Regions from separate parts of the Pseudoalteromonas sp. SG45-5 genome, predicted to be linked through region 1. Evidence: predicted binding sites of a transcription regulator. Region 1 holds the regulator's gene; each other region holds the start of a gene.
What was found. Region 1 encodes sigma-54, which starts transcription at its own class of promoters, with help from an activator protein. Its sites were predicted from a motif close to GTTGGCACGNNNNTNGNNT; they were not measured.

Region 1 (4,877 bases):
ATCACTGGTAAAGGCCTTGAAGCCGATCTTAAAACCGAAGTGATAAAACTTATTAACCATACGCGAACCATATATTATGACCAATAAATTTTCAAAAATACTTATTATCCCAACGTTTTTATTAGCATTTAACAGTAATGCAGCAGAGCAGTCGACTCAACCGGCTGCCAACCAAATCTCAATAAGTGCCGATAAACAAGAAGGTCAATTAAAAGCCAATGTGGGTATTTTCGAGAAAAATGTAGAAATTATTCACGGAAATCGCCGCATTACCGCCGACCGCTTAGAAGTACACAAACGCGAAGAGCTCGGTGATAATAAGCAGCTATTAATTGCCACAGGCAGTCCGGCACATTTTGAAGAAAAACAACCCGACGGCACGACTATGAGCGCCAGTGCTGATGAAGTGCGTTACGATGTATCTAAGCGTTTTTTAACGCTTGTTGGTAATGCGCAAGTATCGCAAGCTGGGCAAAAAATAAATGCAAAAAGTATTACTTACGACATAGAACAGCAATTAATTAGCGCTGAAAAAGATGAAAATTCAACGGATCGCGTTCACACAATTTTAGTGCCTATTGAAGCTAAAAAAAGTAAAACAAGCGATAAAGGCCAACCATGAGCACATTAAAAGCAGAACTATTAGCCAAAAGCTATAAAGGCCGAGAAGTTGTAAAAAACGTCGGCCTTGAAGTTAAAGCTGGCAGTATTGTTGGCTTACTTGGCCCAAACGGCGCTGGTAAAACCACCACGTTTTATATGATTGTGGGCTTAGTACCTAGCGATAAAGGAAAAATATCTATCGACGATAACGATATTACTCTTTTACCTATGCACAGTCGTGCTAGATTAGGCATAGGCTACTTACCACAAGAGTCTTCAATTTTTAGAAAGCTAACTGTTTATCAAAACTTAATGGCAATTTTAGAAACACGTAAAGAACTTAAGAAGCAGCAAAGAGAAGATACGCTAAATAATTTATTAGACGAATTTAATATTCAACATATCCGTGACAGCCAAGGTATGGCGTTATCGGGTGGTGAACGTCGCCGCGTAGAGATAGCCCGTGCATTAGCGGCTAATCCCAAGTTTATATTATTAGATGAACCGTTTGCGGGCGTTGACCCAATCTCTGTACTTGATATAAAAAAAATCATAGAACATCTCAAAAATCGTGGGATTGGTGTGTTAATTACCGATCATAACGTAAGAGAAACCCTTGATGTTTGCGAAAAAGCCTACATTGTTTCTCATGGGGAGCTGATTGCATCAGGTACTCCAGAACACGTATTAAATGACAAAACAGTACGCGATGTTTACTTAGGCGAGCAATTTAGGCTGTAACATTTACGCCATGTCTTTAAGCATCTGCTAGTATTAATTATAACAACATAAAAGGATTGTTAGAGATACATGAGGCAATCACTACAGCTGCGCATGGGCCAGCAACTTACAATGACTCCACAATTGCAACAAGCTATTCGTTTGTTGCAACTCAGTACATTGGATCTCCAGCAAGAAATACAAGAAGCGCTCGACAGCAACCCACTTTTAGAGGTTGAGGAACAAGACTATTCTGAAGACGCTGCAGGTAAAAATGAACAAAAAGCAGACACCGATGATATAACTGTTAGCGCATCTGCCGACGATGCTCCAAGCGAATACGAACAAGACAGCGGCGAAGCACTTGCTAAAGATACGGTAAGTGACGACATGGCGATGGATGTTAGCTGGGACGAGTACATGAGTGCAGCTCCAGCCTCTTCATCAGGTCCAATGCCTGAAGACGAGTCTATATACCAAGGTGCATCAACGGAAACGCTCCACGAGTATTTAATGTGGCAACTTCAACTAACGCCATTTAGCCCTACTGATGAAGCGATTGCGATTGCTATTGTGGAAGCCGTAGATGATTCAGGCATTTTAACACTAAGTTGTGAAGAGATTCTCGAAAGCTTCAACCAAGAAAACGAAGATGATAATGAAGTTGAACTTGATGAAATAGAAGCTGTTTTAAAACGCATTCAATTATTTGATCCGGTCGGTATAGCAGCGCGTAGTTTACAAGAGTGTTTGTGCATTCAACTTAATCAGTTTGATAAAGAAACACCCTATATTAATGAAACAAAAATGATTTTAACCGAGCACATAGACTTATTAGCAGCTCGCGACTATCGTACATTAATGAAAAAAACGAAGCTCAAAGAGGAAGAGCTTAAAGAAGTAATGACACTTATTCATACGCTAAACCCAAAGCCTGCAGATACGATTGTTAGGGAAGAGTCTGAGTATGTAATTCCTGATGTGTCAGTGAAAAAAATTAAAGGCCGCTGGGTTGTTGAACTAAATCCAGATAGCATGCCAAAAATTCGCGTAAACAGCCAATATGCTGCGATGTCTCGCACTGTTAAATCAAGCGGTGATAGCCAGTTTATACGCTCGCATTTACAAGAAGCTAAATGGTTTATTAAAAGCTTAGAAAGCAGAAACGATACATTATTAAAAGTAACTAACTGTATTGTTAAGCAGCAGCAAGGCTTTTTTGAACATGGTCCTGAGGCCATGAAACCTATGGTTTTAAATGATGTTGCTGAAATGGTGGAAATGCACGAATCAACTATTTCGCGTGTAACCACTCAAAAGTATATGCATACACCTCGGGGGATATTTGAGCTTAAATACTTTTTCTCAAGTCATGTAAGTACCGAAAATGGCGGTGAATGCTCATCTACAGCAATACGTGCACTTATCAGAAAATTAATCGCTGCAGAAAACTCAGCAAAACCATTGAGTGATAGCAAAATAGCGGATATATTGGCTGAGCAAGGAATTAAAGTAGCGAGACGTACAATCGCAAAATATCGCGAATCTCTGGCTATTCCACCGTCAAATCAGCGAAAAAGTCTGATTTAAGACGCAAACAAAGAGGGTAATGCTTATGCAACTAAACTTAACTGGTCGTCACGTAGAATTAACTGATTCACTAAGAGACTATATAAATACCAAATTTGCGAAGCTAGAAAGACACTCTGATCATATTAATAATGTTCATGTCATTCTTGATGTAGAAAAACTAAGCCAAAAAGCAGAAGCAACAATACATGTAAGTGGTGCTGAGTTATTTGCCTCAACTGAGCATCAAGACATGTACGCTGCCATCGATTCGCTGATTGATAAGCTCGATCGCCAAGTAATTAAACACAAAGAGAAGCTTGCTCGACACTAATATGATGAAATTAAGCTCACTTATATGCCAGGACTGCAGCAAAGCTGCGGTCCTTTTTAATAGCAAAAAAAGAATTTTAGAGCTTATCAGCGAACTTGCTCACGATAAGCTTCCGTACCTTTCTCAACAAGATATTCTTAGCGCTTTACTAAGTAGAGAAAAGCTAGGCAGTACTGGTATAGGTAGAGGCATAGCGATCCCTCACGGGCGCATGAGCGGTGCACAAGAGCCCTTAGCCTTAGTACTCGTTAGTGAAACACCTATTAGCTTTGATGCAATTGATAATCGTCCCGTTGATATTTTTGTTGCACTCATCGTACCAGATGGTGATAACCAGCAGCACTTAAAGACTCTGGCAACCATTGCTGATAAACTTAACGACAAAGAATTTTGTAAGCAATTGCGCAGTGCAAAAACGGATACCGAACTGTATCAAGTTATTGTTAAGCAATCGTGATTAATATAAAGGGTGATAAATGGAGTTAATTATCATAAGTGGCCGATCGGGTTCTGGAAAGTCGGTTGCTTTACGCGTTGTTGAAGACTTAGGTTATTATTGCGTAGATAACATTCCGTTAAATCTGTTACCTTCTTTGGTACGCAGCGTTTCTGATAACTACGATAAAATCGCAGTGAGCATTGATGTACGAAACCTTCCTAAGGAACAAGAACAGTTTAATGATATTCTTGAATACTTACCCGGTTTTGCAAAGCCTACCTTATTTTATTTAGACAGCGAAGATCAAACACTGATAAAACGTTTCTCTGAAACACGCCGCTTACATCCCCTATCGGTTGACTCACTGCCGCTTGATTTGGCAATCAAAAAAGAAAAAGAATTACTTGATGTGCTAACCACTCGAGCCGATTATATGATTGACACAAGTGACTTAAGTGTCCATCAACTTGCTGAATCTATTCGTGAAAAAATATTAGGAAAAAAAGACAAGCAGCTTATTGTCACGTTTGAATCGTTTGGTTTTAAACACGGCATCCCTAAAGAAGCAGATTATGTATTTGATGCACGCTTCTTGCCAAACCCTCACTGGGAGCCTGAGTTAAAACCGTTAAATGGCTTAGATCAACCTGTTAAAGATTATTTAGCGAGTCATAGCATAGTGCAAAAGTTCACATGGCAAATTCAAACTTTTGTACAAACATGGTTACCCCATTTAGAACGAAATAACCGCAGTTACCTAACGATTGCTATTGGCTGTACTGGTGGGCAACATCGCTCAGTGTATTTAGCACAAACAATTGGTGAAAGCTTTGCGATGACACACCCCAATGTAAAAATTCGCCACCGAGAGCAAGAGAAATAATTCTCACATAAAATAATAACCAGTTCAGCTTAGGTAGGGTAACGTATGCGCTTAGAAGATACCTTTTTAATACAAAACAAATTAGGGCTACATGCTAGAGCTGCAACTGTATTAGCTCAATTGGCCGTAAAGTTTGACGCTTCGATAACCTTGTTCCAAGATGAAAAAGAAGCGGCGGGTGATAGCGTACTCGCATTAATGCTACTTGAAAGCAGCCAAGGTAAAGAAGTTAAGGTAGTATGTGAAGGCCCTGATGCAGAGCAAGCCTTGGGCGCCGTTGGTCAACTAATATCACAGCGATTTAACGAACAAGAATAGTCAGTAATAAA
Region 2 (4,877 bases), on a different contig from region 1:
GGCCCTGGTATTGATTTAGGGAAAGCCGATAAAATATTTGAACCATTTTTTACAACTAAAAGCCAAGGCACGGGTTTAGGTTTAGCGGTGGTTAGTTCTGTCGCTCATGCACACCAAGGACGTGTTGAAGTTGATAATAATACACACGGTGGGGCTTGCTTTAGTTTGCTTTTGCCAATTCGTACAGCATCTAAATTAGAGGAATCATTATGAGTAACACTATTTTAGTTGTAGAAGATGATGCAGGGCTACGAGAAGCCTTAATTGATACACTTGAAATGTCAGGTATTGACTGCGTAGCAGCGAATAGCGCTGAGCAAGCTATGTTATTGCTAAAAAAAGAGTCATTTTCATTGGTGGTGAGTGATGTACAAATGGGCGCAATGAGCGGCCTAGATTTACTTCGCAGTATAAAATTAAATCATCCAGACTTACCTGTTTTAATGATGACAGCTTATGCCACAATTGATGATGCCGTGGAAGCAATGCGCTTAGGGGCTATTGATTACATGGCAAAACCATTTGCACCAGAAGTGCTATTGAACATGGTGAGTCGCTATTTACCTGAAAAACCAAAAGAGACAGACGGTCCTATTGTTGCCGATCCAACCAGTATTCAGCTATTAGAACTTGCCAGTAAAGTTGCACGTTCTGAAGCCAGTGTCATGGTGCTTGGACCAAGCGGGTCTGGTAAAGAGGTTTTAGCACGTTATATTCACGATAAATCAAATCGCTGTAATGAACCATTTGTTGCTATTAACTGTGCAGCTATTCCTGAAAATATGCTTGAAGCCACTTTGTTTGGCTACGAAAAGGGCGCATTTACAGGTGCAATCCAGGCGTGTCCAGGAAAATTTGAACAAGCTCAAGGTGGTACGATTTTACTTGATGAAATTACCGAAATGGATTTAGCTTTACAAGCTAAACTACTGCGCGTGTTACAAGAGCGTGAAGTTGAGCGTTTAGGCGGTCGTAAAACAATTCAGCTTGATGTGCGAGTATTAGCAACCAGTAACCGCGATTTAAAAGAAGCGGTTGCTAAAAATCAATTTAGAGAAGATCTATATTATCGCCTCAATGTTTTTCCATTAATGTGGAGACCATTGTGTCAGCGCCCAGGTGATATTGTTATATTAGCTAAGCATTTAATTGAACGTCATATAACTAAAAGCAAAGAGCCGATGGCTTATTTGGATAAAGTAGCTGAAGAAAAGCTACTGGCCCATACTTGGCCTGGTAATGTTCGCGAACTTGATAACGTGATTCAGCGTGCTCTTATATTACGAACAGGCGACACCATAAACGAACATGCTATTTTCATTGAAAATTTAGCACCGAGTAATTTTGTTATGGACGCTACATCTACATCTGTCCTCGAAGCTGAAAAAGCATCAGAGATTTCAACAGAAAATAAAGAAAAAAGCACGTTAAGTTCAGCTTATTATGATAAGCAAAACGATGATGAAAAAAATATAACGGCTGATCAGCCAAAGCATGATTTACTCGCAGCTGAGACCGGAAGTTATAAAGATGAGCTTAAAGATAAAGAGCATCGCATCATTTTAGAAACACTTGCACGCTGCCAAGGTAAACGAAAAGATGTGGCAGAGACGCTGGGTATTAGCCCTCGTACTTTACGGTATAAATTAGCGCAAATGCGTGATCTAGGTATTTCTCTTCCAGCATAACCTTTCTTAAACCCTAAATTCAAGCCGTTGAATTTAGGGTTGTCAAAACTATGACTCACCAAATACCACCTAACTCTTTGTATTTTAACTTTAATTTATTTGGCATGTTTTATGCTTTATTGACTGTAATAGTAAACTGCATTGTCAGAGATAAATTATGAAAATTCAAAATAGCGCTGTATTTCAAGAAATGCAATCAATGGCCCTAGAAGCTGGCCGTAATGATCAACTTAATAAAATACCTACTCAGGTAAACTCTACATCTTCTGCACAATTTGGTGATATGTTGAGTAATGCGCTAAATACAGTGCATGAGCTACAACAAGACACAAGTAAAAAAGTAAAAGCAGTTGAAATGGGCGACCGAAGTGTATCACTCGCTGAGGCAATGATTGCTTCTCAAAAGTCTTCAGTTGCATTTGAAGCGACGGTACAAGTTCGTAATAAACTTGTTGAAGCTTACAAAGAAATTATGAATATGCCTGTTTAACTAGGTAGTGGAGAATAATTGTGGCGCAATCTAATCAATCTACAGATCTGGCACTCGCTGATGGCGATATCGGCATCGACCAAAGTGATAGTGATGATCAACAAGAACAAAAGTCGGGCTATTTAAGTGCTTTAAATGGTGTTGATATATTACGCCAAGTAACACTTGTTATTGCACTAGCCATTTGTTTGGCTATCGCGATATTTATCATTATTTGGGCTCGTCAGCCAGATATGCGCCCGCTTGGTAAAATGCAAACTGAAGAGCTTATTCAAACGCTTGATTTTTTAGATGCGCAAAAAATTGATTATCAACTTGATGGTAATGTGGTGTCAGTTGATGAAACTGAATACCAAAATATTAAATTGCTAATGACTCGAGAAGGCCTAGAGCAAGGTCCGACTTCAGGTTCAGATATTATAATGCAAGATATGGGCTTTGGTGTAAGCCAACGTCTTGAACGAGAGCGTTTAAAGCATGGTCGCGAACAGCAACTAGCACGCACAATCGAAGAACTTAATAACATTACTCGCGCTAAAGTATTGTTAGCTATTCCAAAAGAAAATGTATTTGCTCGCAGAGAAAAAAAGCCCTCAGCTACCGTTGTGTTAACACTAAAGCGTGGACGTTCACTCGATAGAGAAGAAGTCGATTCAGTTGTAGACATGATTGCTTCTGCAGTACAAGGCTTAGAGCCCTCACGTGTGACAGTTACAGATCAAAATGGTCGCTTATTAAATTCAGGTTCGCAAAACTTATTGGCAGCACGCTCGCGTAAAGAATACGATTTAGAGAGAAAGCGTGAACAAGAATACCTTGAAAAAATAGACAGTATTTTAATTCCAATCGTCGGGCTTGCAAACTATACGGCGCAAGTTGATTTGAGTATGGACTTTAGTGCGGTCGAAGAAACGCAAAAGCGTTACAATCCAGATTTACCCGCAGTGCGAAGTGAAACCACGTTTGAAGAAAATAATATTGGTGGTTTAGCTATCGGTATTCCAGGTGCACTGACCAATCAACCACCAGTTAATTCCGATATTCCTGAATCCGTGACTGAAGGTGGTGCCGGTACAGCAAGCTCACCAAGTCGCAGCCATAAAGAAGCAACGCGTAACTATGAACTTGATACGACTATTTCACACAGACGCCAACAAACAGGTGTTATACGCCGTATAAGTGTATCGGTTGCGGTTGATTATATAGCAAAAGTAGGCGAAAACGGTGAAACAACCATGACACCACGCTCTGTAGAAGCATTGTCAAATATTCGACGCTTATTACAAGGTGGTGTAGGCTTTGATATGCAACGTGGTGATGCACTGGAAGTGGTTACTGTTCCTTTTGTTCGTGAAGAAAGCGGTTTAAATCTTGAGTTGCCAATTTGGGAGCAGGATTGGTTCTTGAAAATGGTTCGCCTAGGGCTGGGTGCCTTGGTTATTATTGTGCTAATCATGGCTGTTGTTAAACCAATGCTTAAGCGCCTAATTTATCCAGACGACACGTTAGAGGATTACGATGACGATGCACTCAGTTCAGGTGTTGATATTGGCGACAGTACGCTAGATATGCTAAATAAAGACTTTGATTCTGCTTCAATTGGTTTCTCAAGCGATGGTACACTACAGTTACCAGACCTGCATGGTGACGAAGACTTACTTAAAGCGATTCGTGCCCTTGTTGCCAATGAACCAGAACTATCATCACAAGTAGTGAAAGCGTGGTTAACAGAAGATGACTGATCAAGAACAAAAACAACTACCAGCAGCATTTGATGTTGATAAGCTAGATGGTGTAGATAAAGCGGCTATATTACTTTTAAGTTTAACCGAGGAGGATGCCGCACAAATACTCAAACACCTTGAGCCTAAGCAAGTGCAAAAAGTAGGGATGGCAATGGCAAGTTTAGATGACTTGTCGCAAGCCAAAATAAGTGCTGTTCACAACTTATTTATAGAACAAATTCAAAGCTTTAGTACTATAGGTTTTCAATCAGAGGACTTTATTAAGAAGGCGCTTACTGCAGCACTAGGTGAAGATAAAGCGGCAAGTCTCATTGATCAAATTGTAATGGGCTCAGGCGCTAAAGGTCTTGATTCATTAAAGTGGATGGACTCAAAGCAAGTGGCGAACATTATTCGTAACGAACATCCGCAAATTCAAACGATTGTTTTATCCTACTTAGAACCGGAGCAATCAGCTGAAATACTCGCTCAATTCCCTGAAAAAGTACGTTTAGATTTAACAATGCGTATTGCTAATCTTGAAGAAGTACAACCAGCTGCATTGCAAGAACTTAATGAGATTATGGAAAAACAATTTGCCGGTCAAGCCGGTGCACAAGCGGCCAAAATGGGCGGCTTAAAAGCGGCAGCAGATATCATGAACTACCTAGACACTAACGTGGAAGGGCAGTTAATGGATTCAATTCGTGAGCACGATGAAGAAATGTCGCAGCAAATTCAAGACTTGATGTTTGTATTTGAAAATCTAATGGATGTTGATGATCGGGGTATTCAAGCAATACTGCGCGAAGTACAGCAAGATGTATTAATGAAAGCGATTAAAGGTACCGACGACGCACTTAAAGAAAAAATACTGGGTAATATGTCTAAACGTGCGGCAGAAATGCTTGCTGATGATTTAGAAGCAATGGCACCAGTGCGAATTAGTGAAGTTGAAGCCGCGCAAAAAGAGAT
Region 3 (4,877 bases), on a different contig from region 1:
GCACATTAACGCCACTAGCCCCGTACCTGTACCTATGTCCAATAATGACTTAGCTCCACTTAAATTGGCCCATGCACCAAGTAAAATTCCATCAGTAGAAACCTTCATTGCGCACTGTTCATGTGCAACCTTAAATTGTTTAAATGCAAAACCAGACATTTTTTCACCTTTTCATTCACCAACTGGTGGATAGCGCGTATAATTGCAAGTAATTGTCCCTTATTTTAGACACTCTATGCAATTTTCTGACTTTGATCTTGATAACAAGTTACTCGACGCTATTAATAAAATGGGTTACGAAACCCCAACAAGTATTCAACAACAAGCGATTCCTGAAGCGCTTAAAGGGCGTGATGTTTTAGCTTCAGCGCCTACAGGCACAGGTAAAACCGCAGCATTTTTAATTCCAGCTATTCAATATTTATTGGATTTCCCGCGCCGTGATCCAGGGTTTGCACGCGTGCTTGTTATGACTCCAACGCGTGAACTTGCTTATCAAATTCATGAGCAATGTGAACTACTTGCAAAGCGAACTAACCTAAAGATAGGTGTCGTAACTGGCGGTATAAATTACGGCACGCATAAAGAAATATTTGAAAAAAACAATGATATATTAATCGCCACACCGGGGCGTTTAATGGAATATTTAGAAACTGAAAACTTTCATGCTGAACACGTAGAAATGCTCATTATTGACGAAGCTGATCGCATGTTAGACATGGGCTTTAAAAAAGAAATGAAGCGTATATGTGACGAAGCTAGAAATCGTCGTCAGTGCTTTTTATTCTCAGCAACCCTTGAAGGTGACAGTGTAGAGAGATTTGCAGAAACAACACTTAACGACCCTGCATTACTTGAAGCTGAGTCATCACGTAAAGAAAAAGCCAAAATTCATCAGTGGGTTCATTTAGCTGACGATTATCATCATAAACTTGAATTATTAGTAAACACACTTAAAAACCCTGATGTTACTAAAGCAATTGTGTTTGTAAAGACCCGTGAGCGCCTAGAAACACTGATTGGCGAACTAACCAACAATGATGTTAAAGCGGCATGGTTACGCGGTGAAATGCCTCAAGACAAACGTATGAAAGCGATGGAAAACTTTCATAGTGGCAAAACACGTATATTAATTGCTACCGACGTAGCTGCACGTGGGATTGACGTGTCTGACATCAGCCATGTTATTAACTTTGATATGCCACGTACCGCCGACGTATACGTACACCGTATTGGCCGTACCGGTCGTGCTGGTAAAAAAGGGATAGCAATATCGTTAGTTGAAGCACACGACATTGGTATTTTATATAAGGTAGAGCGCTACATTGAGCAAAAATTAAAGCGCCGTGTAATTAAAGGTGTTGAGCCACAGCATAAAGAAGCTAAGCCACCAGCTAAAAAGCGTAAAGATCCAGTAAAAATGAAAGCCAAGAAAAAGGCCAAGGTTAAAAAGAAAAAGTAACCTAAAACATTTTTATACTAAGCCGGCTTTTGTCGGCTTTTTAATGCGCCCAGCTCAACTGTTATAATGTACCTTTTGTCCACTGTTCAAAACGCTCAGCTGCTGACTCAGCTATAATTACTTTATCTGATTCAACCCAGTAAGGTGTGCGATTTCGATTAAGTATAGCAATTTCTAACTTTTCCCCTGATGCAGAGGTGCAGCGATGGTCACCAAGTCCTCTTAAATTTCGCTGCCATAGCTCACCTTGAAAGTAATATGAATGCCCATTTTTAGTAAGCTTAATTAGCTCAATTGTGACCTTTTTATTTCCCCAACCTATATAGGCTAAAAGCTCACGGTAATTATGCGCCATATAAATAATCCATTAAATTTTATAAGCCATATTTACACAAAACTTTAGTAAAAATCCGTGAGCAATAAAGCTTGTCTTCAAAAGCCTAGCACCTGTAAAGCCTGTACCTGTAAAGCCTGTACCTGTAAAGCCTGTACCTGTAACAATTGTAATCAAAGCATGTAACTCATACCCAGTTAAATGTAAAAATTGCCTACCTTAATTCCAAGTGAACAAAATACCCTTATATTTCAGTACATTAATCTTGGCATCGATATTGTATTTACAACGGTAACTCAGCCGGTGGAATTTCCATATTGTGGCTACACTATCTAACCGTAATGTAAGGATTAAGTTATGAACCGCTTTAAATCAACTATTGCTTTAGTATCATTTTGTTGTTTATTTTTATTAGCTTGCGCTACGAAAGTAAGTGCAGCAACAAGCTTAGCGGTAGTGAGCAGTGTAGCAACTGTGCCTAACTTACAACAAACCATTACTAACACGCTACGCACTAACCCTAATTTTGTACTTAGCAATATTCGTGTGCAGGTAAAAGATGGCGAGGTAGATTTATACGGCACAGCACAAACTGGTTTTCAGCGTGCGTTGGCTCAAAAGTTTTTAGAAAATATGGATGGAGTAAAAATCATTCGTAATAAAATTAGCGTCATATAATTTCAGAGCTAAAAGTTTTGAGCGGTTAGCTCTTATATAAATTATTAAATATTTCAGACACCTTTAAAGGAGATATAACATTTTAACTACAACGCTTATCTCCAAGATGTATATACATAAGCGCACTCTCTAATATTAAAAATACGCCCACCTATTTTACAGCCTCAAGCATGACTGTTATAGATTCATCTACTATGGTTTTTTATAGCGCTTAGCTATAACTTTCATAGCTAATGTATTGCTATCATAAAGTAAACTTCTGAGTTTCATCATTTAAATTACTCGCCATACGAGATAGCTCACTGCTAGATTCTGCAATATCTCTAACCGCTTGCTCCGTTTCAGATATCCCCATATTTATAGCTTCAATATTTCGTGCTATTTCATCTATCGTGGTGGTCTGTTCTTCTGAAGCGGCTGCAATTTGAACAACCATATCAAAAATCCCACCAACTTCTTTTGCTACTTTGTTATTAATCAGATTAGCTTTACTCGCGATTTCCTGAACTTGGGTTGTATGATCAACATTTGTCGTCATCGTTTTTACTGCTGCATTACTCGCATTAACAACGGCTTCAATGATAACTTCAATTTCCATAGTTGATTCTTGAGTCGACTTCGCAAGGCTACGTACTTCATCAGCAACAACTGCGAAACCTCGCCCTTGTTCACCTGCTCGCGCAGCTTCAATGGCAGCATTTAAGGCGAGTAAATTGGTTTGATCTGCTATTTTTTTAATCACACTTAATACGTTAACTATTTTCTCTGAATTATGACGTAGATTGGTCACCTCTTGCGCCGTGGCTTGCGTTGCTTCACCTAAAGAAACAAGCGCATTATAAGTACTATCGTTATTTTCAGAGCCTTCTCGGGCCATAGTTTGAATATTTTCACAAAGTAGAGATGCGTTAGACGTTGTACTCGCGATTTCTTTTATCGTTGCACTCATTTCGGTTGTAGCAGCAACAACTTGTATAGTTTGCGCTTGCTGCTCTGTCACTGCCAAGCTAGTTTGCTCAGTCACAGAAGCAAGCTCTGTAGCAGTACTGCCTTGTTGAAGTGCAACATTAGATAACTCACTGATCATTTTGCGTAGGTTTTCTAACATAGTGTGTAACGCTACTTGTAACATGCCTACTTCGTCGTGGGCATGCACTTTAATATTACTGCTTAGATCACCTGATGCGACTTTCTCAGCAAATAAAGAAGCAACAATAATTGGGTTTGCTATTTTTCGGGAAAAGAAAACACCTATAAAAACAACAATAACTGCTGCTCCTATAATAAGTATCGTACTAAAAAGCACGCCTTGGTTAACCGACTCAAAAGCTTCTGATTCATCTATCTCGCTTAATATAAGCCAGTTAAAATTGCCAATTTTTATACTGTTATAAGCAGACAACACATTATTACCATTATAATCTTTAATTAGGTTAGTGCCATGCTGGCCATTCAGAGCAAAATTAACAGCGTCAGTATTAACACCATTGTTTTTCACGTTACCTGCAAAGCTTGCTTTTAAAGAGTGCCCTTCTGGATCAAGGTACGAATCTGAGCGCATTAACTTATCTTCGCCAACAAGGTAACTTTCTCCTGTTTTACCCATGCCATCACGTACTCCCATTATTTGATTAGTACCTTCACTGGAGAGCTGCAACGCAACTATAATTTCACTATTCTCTACTGGTATTGCAATAAACGCTGCGGGCTCGTCATTACTTGGGGCGTAAGGTTTGTAGTCAACAATACCAAAACGTTTTGAAAGTTTAACTTCCTGAATAAGTGTTCCTAAATTTGAACTCGCGTATTTTCCATTTAAAATATTCGTTTGGTAATCTGATTCTTTTGCTTGGGTATAATAAATTAGTCCTTCTTCATCAATTAAAAACAGATCGTAATAGTCATATTTTTTTATGTATTCGCTGAAAAAGCGGTCGTAACTGTCTTTATTAATTTGCGGAATAATCATAGCTAATAATTCAATATCAGCCGTTTTTTGCTTAAAGTAATTCTCAATTTGAGTACGCTTAATTTGGTTAATTGCTTCAAGCGATTGCGATATATTATGTTCAACGCGCGACTTAGATTGCAATGTAGAAATGGTGGTCGTTATTAGTGCAGGTAAAATTCCAACGAATAAAAAAATCAAAGTTAATTTAGTTTTCAAACTCCAGTGACTAATTTTTAAAAATAAATTATTTTTTGAATTTGACATTTATGAGCACTTAATAAGTAATAGTTAATTTAAAATTAGTGCATTAAAAAATTAAAACAAATTAAATACCAAAAAAACGCGTTTTTACCATGTAAAAACGCGCTGCTTGTAAGTAACTATTTCCCAATACTTTTAGCTAATGGTTATCACTAACTTATTCACTTTGGCTAGGGTCTGTTAATCTTTGC
Region 4 (4,877 bases), on a different contig from region 1:
AAATGGTTGCTAATTTTATTAATAAGGAGGCTAAATTCAACCTCGCTTAGACTATCTTTACTGGTACGAATGGCATTATAACTTAGCAAGCTATCAATCATTGTGCGAAGGCGCACCATAGATTGGCTAATGAGCTCAAGCACCGCTTTTTGCTCATCGGTAATTGGGCCTACTATTTCATCAGTTAATAAATCAGTGCCTTCGACCATTGAAGCAAGCGGCGTTTTTAGCTCATGAGTTACATGGCGTAAAAAAGTATCTTTTTGCTGCTCAAGCATATGAAGTTGCGCTTGCACCCACTGGAGTTTTTCGCCTAGCTCAACAAGCTCAGCTGAACCTGTGACAGATATTTTTTGCTGCCAATGTCCCTGCCCCAGCTTATCAATAACCGTAGTTAACCCTTTTAGCCGCCCACTTATGCGCCACAAAAAACCTCCGCCAACAATTAAAGTCAGTGGAATAAGTGCCACCAGCCAATTGATAAATGACGTTTGCAAGCTTGTTAGCTCGTTTTGGTTATTGGTAATTTGCGCTTCGTTTTTATCTCGCAGCCATAAGGTCAGCTCCGCGACAAGATCACTCACTGGCATAAACAATTCTGCTTGTTGTTGTTTTTGATCAATAAGTTCAACATGTGCGGCTTCTAAAACGGTATATAAACGCTGCCACTGCTGAGTGTAATCGCGTTCGGAGTTAATCAACTTTAGTTCATCAATGCTTTGCAGGGATGATTGCCATTTATCGACAATGAGTTTATCGAGCGATTCACTTTTTAACACCCAATTTTGCCTAGTGGCACGCTCAAGGCTATTGAGTTCTTGTTTTAAAATATTGAACGATTTGGTCACTTGATAGTTATTACTGACAATATTTTGAGTAACAGCCAACTGTTTGTTAAGCGCATTTAAAAAAACAATTACCACAATAGAAAGCGGGAGTAACGAAAGCAGCATACTTATTGCAAACTGCCCTATTAAATTAGGTCGCCAGTTAAGCATTGCTTGGTATTTTTTAGATATGGTTGCAGACATTGCATCTAGCCCCTTTAGAGTGAAGCTGCTGATTTTACCAACCTTATTTAAAATATCATAATGTTAGCCTTGCTATTGAGCTGTTTTCTTATCGCTATAATAGATCATTAATTTAAAGCAATGGGCATTATTAAGCGTCTACCTTATACATCCGCTGAATTTAATACGCCTAATCGAAAAATAAAGCCGCTTGTCGCCAAATAGCAGCAATGTAATCTACTGAGTTATACCAATCTGCTTAACCTGAACTCTGGTTAAGAGATTTACTTAACGTATTAAATCATGGTGATATTTGAATTTATTTTCTCTAGCCAGAGATTTTCAGTGGAAACAAGGCGAATTTACGCGTCAATAGCTGGCCTATTGCAAGTAAATTCAACGCAGTTAGCGCTAAAAATAGCTGCTCGAGATAGATTTATTACCCAGAGTTCAGGTTATTTATATATGTGTCTATTTAACGTTAAGAAAATTACGCTCAAACTCGTAAAATTATGTAGCAACAAGCACAAAAAAATTACATTAGAGTCAGTAATTTTTTCTTATCTATTGTGCCTTTAAAACCTAACCAATTGAAAATTAGCTAAAATAATTACTGGCACCCTTTTTGTATTAAGGGTAATTACTATATGCAATAAGGAAATAATTATGAACAACCGTATTTTAGTAACTTCATCATTACTAGCATTAAGTCTATTGACTGCTAACGCGTACGCTATGGATGTTCACGCGACTTTTAACGAACTTGATAAAGATAGTAACGGTACATTGAGCGAAGCCGAAGCAGGTGAAGATGCCGTATTGCATGAAAATTTCTCGCAAATCGACACGGATCAAGATGATCAATTGTCACTAAACGAATTCAAACAATTTATCCAATAAACTCATTTAATAAGGGATGTGATTATGAAACAATTTATAGCCGCTTTTTCATTAATTTTTTTAGCAATGAGTGCCACTGCTCTGGCATCACCAACGAATGTGCGTTTTGCCCATTTAGATAAAAATATGGACGGTAAAATATCAATTAGTGAAGCAACGCAAGATAAAGTAGTGATGAAACAATTTGCTGATTTAGACAAAAATGATGATGAAATGATCTCTAAGAATGAGTTTGGAAACTTTAAACCTTAACAGGTTAAGTTTTACTTAAGGTTTTATCAAGTAAAGTGAATTAAAGCATTTGCCATAATCCCTGAGGGAATGTGTAAAAGGATTTATTGTTGGGAGTTAAATTATGGCAAATGCTTTACCTACTTTTTTAAATTACTAATAATCTTTTGGAAGGAATACCATGAAGATACTCCCCTTTATTACGAGCATTTTAATACTATTGAGCTTTAATGCCTCCGCACTTGATGTAAAACAACGTTTTGATCACCTCGACATTAATAAAAGCGGTTACTTAACTTACGATGAACTTGAGCCTCAACCACATCTACTAAGTATGTTTGTGATCTGGGATAAAGATCAAAATAGACAAATTTCATTAATCGAATTCAAAAATTACTTAACCAATAATCTTTACTGAATATTTATAATGACACAAACAAGTTACACAAAGAAATAAGCCTTAAAAGCACGCCTAGTCAATTCATTGGTATTCCAAAAGTGAGTTTGTTAATGTAGGTTAATTAACAATAAAAATTAAGCAGCTATGCCACTCATAAAAATAATCAAACCACTCATACTCGCCAGCCTTTGTGCAAGCTCACATTATGCTATCGCACAAACAAAAGTTATCTATAACGCTAATGGCTATACGCCTTTGTATAAGAGTAAAATGCAAAAAGGTGAAATACAGCAGTTTTCGACCTTAGTTATTAAGGATGGCAAAGTGGTAAAAATAGGCGGCGACAAACTAAGAAACAGCTTCCCCAATGCAGAACTCATTGATGCAAAAGGTAATACACTATTACCTGGCTTAGTTGACGCACATGGCCATGTTATTGGCTTGGGTGATAATTTATCGCAACTCGATCTACGTGGTGCAAAGTCTATTAATGAAATTACCGACAAATTAAAAAAATTTGCAGCCAATAAACAAGGCTGGATTATTGGCCGGGGCTGGAACCAAGAGCTTTGGCACAACACAGGTTTTCCTACTGCTGCCGATTTAGATAATGTAGTAAATAACCAACCCGTTGTACTTTCCAGAGTGGATGGCCATGCAATATGGGTTAACTCAAAAGCACTTGAACTTGCCGGTATTACCGCGCAAACCATTGCGCCAAATGGCGGCGAAATAATTAAAGATGAATTTGGAAACCCCACTGGCATATTTATCGATAAAGCGGAATCATTAATAACTCAACATATGCCAGCGCCTTCAAAACAAAATATTAGCGATTCACTTGATGCCGCAGGCGAGCATTTACTCAGTTTAGGAATTACATCGACCCACGACGCTGGAATTGATAAAGCCACTTGGGAGGTTTACAAAGAACGCAGCGAACTAGGTAATTTACCTCTGCGCATTGTTGCTATGTTAAGTGGCGCTAGCCCTGATCTAAAAGCAATGTTAAAAGCTGGCAGATACAAAGATGCGAACGACTTTATGTCAATCCGCAGTGTGAAAGTATACGCCGATGGCGCACTTGGCTCTCGTGGTGCAGCACTTATTGAAGAATATGCAGACAGAGCTGGGCATCATGGCCTAATGCTCGAGACTCAAGAAAAGCTTGAAGAATTATTTACGCTAAGCTTTAAGCGAGGTTTTAGTGCAAACACCCATGCAATCGGCGATAAGGCAAACCAAATCGTACTTGATGCTTATCAAAATGTATTCAAAAAAACAGGGGGTATATTGCTACGAAACCGAATAGAGCATGCACAAATAGTGACACCCGATGATATACCTCGTTTTAAGGCTTTAAAAATAATTCCATCCATGCAACCCGTACATGCAACATCTGATATGCACATGGCGGAGCAACGCTTAACCGACAAACAATTAAGCGGCGCTTACGCTTGGCAAACATTTTTACAGCAAGGATCGGTTGTCGCAGCAGGATCTGATTACCCCGTCGAGCTGGCAAATCCTTTTGATGGGCTTTATTCTGCTATAACGCGCATGGATCATAGTCAGCTTCCTGACAGCGGTTGGCGTGCAAGCGAAATACTAAGCAGGGAAGATGCGCTACGTGCATTTACTTTAGGGGGCGCATATGCGGCACATCAAGAATTTAAGATTGGTAGCTTAGAGCAAAGTAAATGGGCTGATTTTATTTTGATAGATAAAGACTACTTTAAAGTACCCGTTAGTGAAATTTATAAAACGAACGTATTGCAAACATGGATTGCAGGTACTCTTCGTTATAAAAAAGATACAACCGAACAGACTATCGATAAATAAAAACTAAAAAAGGGTAAGGGCGTGTTGACCTTTGTGGATTGAAATTTGTTCAAACTAGGGGCGATTTAATCGCGGCGCGAGGTTTGTAACCTAGTGGGCTAAGTAAAAATCGAGCAACAAAGAGTTAATCGTCCCTAGAAAGAATCCAAAGGGCAGCCTCGCAATTGGTATTAGCTTTTAGGCGCTTCAACTTTAGGCTGGCGATATATTTTTATGATGTGATAAATATTTACGAGCGACAACAAGCCATTAGTAAAAATCACTGGCGCTGCATCTATGGCAACACCATATGCCGTAAATACCATACAACCAAACATGTTGTACCAACGTAGCTTTACTACATCGGTCATTGTTAATGATGCAACCAATAAAGCTGATGCAATATAACCTAAATATTCCCAACTCAATTGTTCTCTCCTAGGCTTTAGGTTAGCATTACATTACTGCTAACTTATGGCACTTATAAGTATTGCAAAATTACAACGAAATAAAAA

Region 2: fliE (flagellar hook-basal body complex protein FliE) is a predicted target of sigma-54. The motif match lies at 1,787-1,805, and genes of this name have one in related genera.
Region 3: H5119_RS17260 (BON domain-containing protein) is a predicted target of sigma-54. The motif match lies at 2,061-2,079, and genes of this name have one in related genera.
Region 4: H5119_RS07550 (EF-hand domain-containing protein) is a predicted target of sigma-54. The motif match lies at 1,623-1,641, and genes of this name have one in related genera.

What each region holds. Positions count from the first base shown of each region.
Region 1 covers NZ_JACJEM010000050.1:27,943-32,819, forward strand. The annotation lists gene lptC (LPS export ABC transporter periplasmic protein LptC) at 1-87, shown strand, start outside; gene lptA (lipopolysaccharide transport periplasmic protein LptA) at 77-622, shown strand; gene lptB (LPS export ABC transporter ATP-binding protein) at 619-1,344, shown strand; gene H5119_RS15555 (RNA polymerase factor sigma-54) at 1,414-2,913, shown strand; gene hpf (ribosome hibernation promoting factor) at 2,939-3,226, shown strand; gene ptsN (PTS IIA-like nitrogen regulatory protein PtsN) at 3,231-3,683, shown strand; gene rapZ (RNase adapter RapZ) at 3,703-4,548, shown strand; gene H5119_RS15575 (HPr family phosphocarrier protein) at 4,594-4,866, shown strand.
Region 2 covers NZ_JACJEM010000003.1:77,020-81,896, reverse strand. The annotation lists gene H5119_RS01470 (PAS domain-containing sensor histidine kinase) at 1-213, shown strand, start outside; gene H5119_RS01465 (sigma-54 dependent transcriptional regulator) at 210-1,688, shown strand; gene fliE (flagellar hook-basal body complex protein FliE) at 1,846-2,178, shown strand; gene fliF (flagellar basal-body MS-ring/collar protein FliF) at 2,199-3,920, shown strand; gene fliG (flagellar motor switch protein FliG) at 3,913-4,877, shown strand, end outside.
Region 3 covers NZ_JACJEM010000062.1:20,891-25,767, forward strand. The annotation lists gene H5119_RS17245 (tRNA1(Val) (adenine(37)-N6)-methyltransferase) at 1-159, opposite strand, end outside; gene srmB (ATP-dependent RNA helicase SrmB) at 236-1,462, shown strand; gene H5119_RS17255 (hypothetical protein) at 1,524-1,817, opposite strand; gene H5119_RS17260 (BON domain-containing protein) at 2,154-2,474, shown strand; gene H5119_RS17265 (methyl-accepting chemotaxis protein) at 2,719-4,689, opposite strand.
Region 4 covers NZ_JACJEM010000017.1:53,034-57,910, reverse strand. The annotation lists gene H5119_RS07555 (sensor histidine kinase KdpD) at 1-1,031, opposite strand, end outside; gene H5119_RS07550 (EF-hand domain-containing protein) at 1,677-1,910, shown strand; gene H5119_RS07545 (hypothetical protein) at 1,935-2,162, shown strand; gene H5119_RS07540 (calcium dependent protein) at 2,323-2,559, shown strand; gene H5119_RS07535 (amidohydrolase) at 2,686-4,383, shown strand; gene H5119_RS07530 (uroporphyrinogen decarboxylase) at 4,554-4,790, opposite strand.